DNA from 2 places in the Paenibacillus sp. 4624 genome. Region 2 is predicted to be linked to the other one. Evidence: riboswitches for the same ligand, from Rfam matches in the RefSeq annotation. Region 2 holds a riboswitch; the other holds the start of a gene.
What was found. Region 2 has a riboswitch for FMN ahead of ribD (bifunctional diaminohydroxyphosphoribosylaminopyrimidine deaminase/5-amino-6-(5-phosphoribosylamino)uracil reductase RibD). Riboswitches for the same ligand answer to the same signal wherever they lie in the genome.
Positions count from the first base shown of each region.

Region 1: another riboswitch for FMN. It lies ahead of ABIE27_RS09365 (DMT family transporter); the one in region 2 lies ahead of ribD (bifunctional diaminohydroxyphosphoribosylaminopyrimidine deaminase/5-amino-6-(5-phosphoribosylamino)uracil reductase RibD).

Region 1 is NZ_JBNDJR010000003.1:376,885-379,087, forward strand. Features, by position in the region: gene ABIE27_RS09365 (DMT family transporter) at 108-1,088, opposite strand; FMN riboswitch at 1,235-1,385, opposite strand; gene ABIE27_RS09370 (DinB family protein) at 1,469-1,972, opposite strand; gene ABIE27_RS09375 (CGNR zinc finger domain-containing protein) at 2,136-2,203, shown strand, end outside.
Region 2 is NZ_JBNDJR010000028.1:6,502-8,704, reverse strand. Features, by position in the region: gene ribE (riboflavin synthase) at 1-221, opposite strand, end outside; gene ribD (bifunctional diaminohydroxyphosphoribosylaminopyrimidine deaminase/5-amino-6-(5-phosphoribosylamino)uracil reductase RibD) at 234-1,337, opposite strand; FMN riboswitch at 1,683-1,845, opposite strand; gene ABIE27_RS30710 (hypothetical protein) at 1,998-2,203, opposite strand, start outside.

The sequences.
Region 1 (2,203 bases), on a different contig from region 2:
GACAAAACGACAAGCCATCATGATAGAAGAAAAACAACAGAAGAAAAAGCACTGCTCACCTCGAAAGGTGAAACAGTGCTTTATTTGCTTGCACACATGAAGATGAGTTACTCCGTGCGAAGTTTAGGTGCAGCTTCAGCAATCGGTATAGAACGTTCCTGTTGTTTGGAGATTGCAAACAGGGCGACCCAGATCAGGATAAAGCCGAGCAATTGCTCCCAGGTTATCAGCGTACGGAATGCAATCCAGTTTACAAGCACGCCGGCCATCGGGAAACTGAGTTCGGCGAGGGTTGCAACAGAAGCTTTGGTGGAAGACAACCCTTTGTAATACAAGAGTAAACTCAGCAAACCTGGTAAAAGCGCCTGACCAAGAATATTCAAAATAACAGCAGCCTGTGCCCCTGTTCCAGCCGGTAGTGTCCAAGGTGCACCTTCATTCCAGGTCATGAAGATCAGGAGTGGAAGGGCAACGACAAAACGAAGGGAGGTCACCGTTTCATATCGAGCCTGCCCCAGCATCAGCCGACCCATGACTGTTGAACCGCCCCACAAAGCTGCGGCACCAAGAGACAGGAGGCTGCCTGCATGAATCCAGTTATTCCAGCTGCCGAGCGGCAGTGAGAAGCCAAACGTAAGCAGGTACGTTCCAGCGAGTGCAATGATGAACAATCCGCCGAAGTGACGCGGGAGTGTTTCTTTTAATAACAATTTCGCAAGTACAATCGCGAAAAGTGGCTGCATTTTTTGCAACAACAATACCGTGTTGGGATCGTTATGGGTAAGGGCCAAAGTGAATAATACCGTTGCCAGCGCAGATCCGCCCCATGAGATAAAGATGACAGCAAGCCAATGACGTGCACGCAATTGTTTCAGATCATCACGAAATTTCCATAATACGGGTATGGCAAAAAGGCTGACGATGATGTGTTCGATTAGAACAATCTGTGTAGAAGTCATCGTTTTTAGCAAAAGGATGCGGAATAAGGGGTCTACGCCCCAGAGGGCTGCGCCTAGCACAACCAGCCAAAATCCGGTGTTGCTTCGTTCCTTGCGATACATTGTTGATGCAGTTGATGTGTTTTCCATATTCAGGACTCCTTCGTCAGAACACGGAATCTTCAGTTGGCAAAATCGACAAAATCCCCCGTCCTTGGCGTACGCCAAATAAACGGGGGATCATTCAAAGACAAGACGTCAGGGAAAAAGACTTCCCAAATACGGCTTGCCGTTGTGTTGATCTTCTCTCATCCGGACTGTACCGTCGGCCTTGGAATTTCACCAAGTCAGTCGCTGCCAGGTAGTCATCATTGACAGCGAGTCGCGGGCTGGTTCTATAAGAACATCACCGCCGGTTGGGAATTGCACCCTACCCCGAAGATCCTATTCAATTAATTAGTGTATTGAACAAGTTGTAACCTTATGAATTTCATCTTATTCCTGTAAACGCTATCAGTTCAAGTGTTTTTTTAGAAAACAATACTCCAGCATCCCTGTTGCCTCCGCAACTGCACAATCTGACCTGCATGATAAGCATCGTGCAGAACCCAGCGGGCAAGCGTCTGAGCCCAGTTTTGTTCGGAATCCATATAAGCTTCCTCAAGTTTCGCTTCCTGTAATGTAGCAAGGGTATCGCGCAACTGCTCAGCCAGTTTAGTGGTTTGTTCCATAAGCTTGCTCCAGCCAGCTTCATTCAAAGGATCACCGGAAATACCAAATGTAGCTACGTTTGAATCAGCAGCGGGTACAGACGGTGCTTTTCCCTGAAGACGTTCCAAAATCCGTTGGTTGTAATAAAACATATGATTGGCCAGTTGCCATATGCTCAGTCCACCTGAAGTCGGAACCCAGGCAGCCTGTTCGGCGTTCAGTCCCTCAAGAGCTTTTGACAATGGGACGATCCAGTTACATTGATCCCAGGTATCTTCATTCTGAATAACCAATACATCTAGTGCTGTGGTGACTGTTTTCATTTTTTGAATTTCATTCCTCTCTTGTCAGACTCATCTCGTTCTTGCTTCATCATGATGGTAACTAGCTAATATGGGTTGAAATGGTTACAATTAATATAACACAATTTTAATGAATGTAACCATCTTTATCTAATTTAGATTGTTACATTAAACGGGGGTTCTTATGGATAGATTATGGACTGATTTTGTAAACAGTGATTATCATGATTGGCGTGGTGGGGATCGATCAGA
Region 2 (2,203 bases):
TGACTGAGATTGGTGTGTCGATACGTTTCCGGCATGACATCTGCGGTAAAACCTCCGCTTTCCAGCGTAGTTGCGGTAAGACAAACCCCGTTAACCGCAACACTGTCACCAATTTTGAGATCGTCCATAATGACAGAAGCAGCGATGTTCAGAACCAGAGCCTCGCCTTTACGGCCAATGCGCCTTATCTGACCGACTTCTTCCACCAAGCCCGTAAACATGCTATCGTCCTCCTATTCTGGCCAAACCGGGATACCGCCAATGCTAATATTATCCCCAACTTGCTCAATCTCCAGCTGATGCAATTGGATGGCCTGACTCATGCGCTCTACGCCTTCAAAACGGAAACTCCCCGGGGTATCATATCCACCCACAATCTTAGGAGCGATAAACATCAGCAGACGATCTACGAGCCGCGCTTCCAGCATGGCGCCGTTCAGTGTACCGCCGCCTTCCAGCAGAATCGAGCCAATCTCCCGCTCTCCGAGCTTACTCAGCCCATGTAACAAATCTACGCGTGGTCCAGGCCCGCAGCGAATGACTTCAACACCATACGCTTCAAGACGCTCAGCGGCTTCCTGACTGGCTTCATCCGTTGTAAGTATCCACGTTGGTGCAAGACCGTCCTTGACCATTTTGGAGCCTACAGGCAGCCTCAGCTTGGAATCCACCACGATACGTACCGGACTGATGCCCTCTACCTGCAAACGGGTGGTCAGCTCGGGATTATCGGCGATTACCGTATCCACGCCAACCATAATGCCCTGATGACGATGACGAAGCGCATGTACAATTTCACGTGCCGGCTCGTTGGAGATCCATTTGCTGTCTCCGCTACGCGTAGCAATTTTGCCATCCAGCGTAGAAGCTGTTTTGAGGGTAACGAAAGGAAGGCCCGTTGTAATAAACTTGATAAACTTTTCATTCATACGTCTTCCGCGTTCGCGCAAAACACCCACTTCAACTTCGATGCCTTGTTGACGCAGCATACTAATGCCTGTACCAGAAACCTGCGGATTCGGGTCTTCACAACAGACCACCACCCGTTTAACCTTCTCGTGAATCAAACGTTCGCTGCAGGGTGGAGTTTTGCCGTAGTGACTACAAGGTTCCAGCGTTACGTAAACGGTGCTGCCCTCCGCATCACTTCCAGCCATATTCAAGGCATGCACTTCCGCATGCCCTGTACCCCGTTTTAGATGGCTTCCCAGGCCAACAACCCGTCCGTCTTTAACGACGACACATCCCACGACAGGATTAATTCCAGTCTGTCCTTGTGCCCGTTCTGCCATATCCAGTGCTAACGCCATATAAAATTCATCATTGATCATTTCCATATCCGTTCACCCCACGGTTATAATCTTGAACTAAAAAATCCCCACCGAACAATCTGTTCAGGTAGGGATGATGGAAGACTACTGTCATCTGCAAGAGAGATGAAACACACCAATACCGACACTTCACCAAAACCAGTTAACAGGTAAGTGAAAACAAACACATACCTTATTGCATACGCATTCTAGCAAAAGAATGATATACAACAAAATCAGGTGAAGAGTTTCTATATAACGGTATTATGTACCAGAAAACTCATTATAAACAAGCCTTCCACACATATCATCCAAACGAGCTGAATGTTATGCGACATCACTCATGCGGAGTGCAACCTTATTGGCCTACACCCACTCCTTCTCCCATCCAGACTATACTGTCGGTTCTGGAATTACACCAGATCAGCCATCTGCTATAAGCAGACAGGTCACGGACTTTGCCATGTGGGTGGAAAATAAATCCCCCGCACGCATCACCGCCGGTAGGGAATTACACCCTGCCCTGAAGGATCGCTTTCGTTATTAATTGGATGTTAGCACTTTAATGTCAAAAAATCAATTCATTTTTGTTTCTTTTTGTCACATACTAACTTTTAATAAGCATTTATATTACAAAATCCGCATCTCTACGAGACACGGACTTCATCAACTATTGAAAAAATGAATCTAAAGGTTTGGAAAACACCAGCTTGCCATGTGCCTCAGATCCTTTGCAGCGTGGAACGGAACACTCTCAGGTTTGGGCTGGGACGTAGCAGGAGCCGGCATATCCCGGGCTACTCTTCTAACCCAGCTGGTCGAGTCCATGCCGATGGCCGAGCACTGCCAGCGCTCATCCGGCCTTGGACGAACGGTCAGAATAAGGTCTTCTT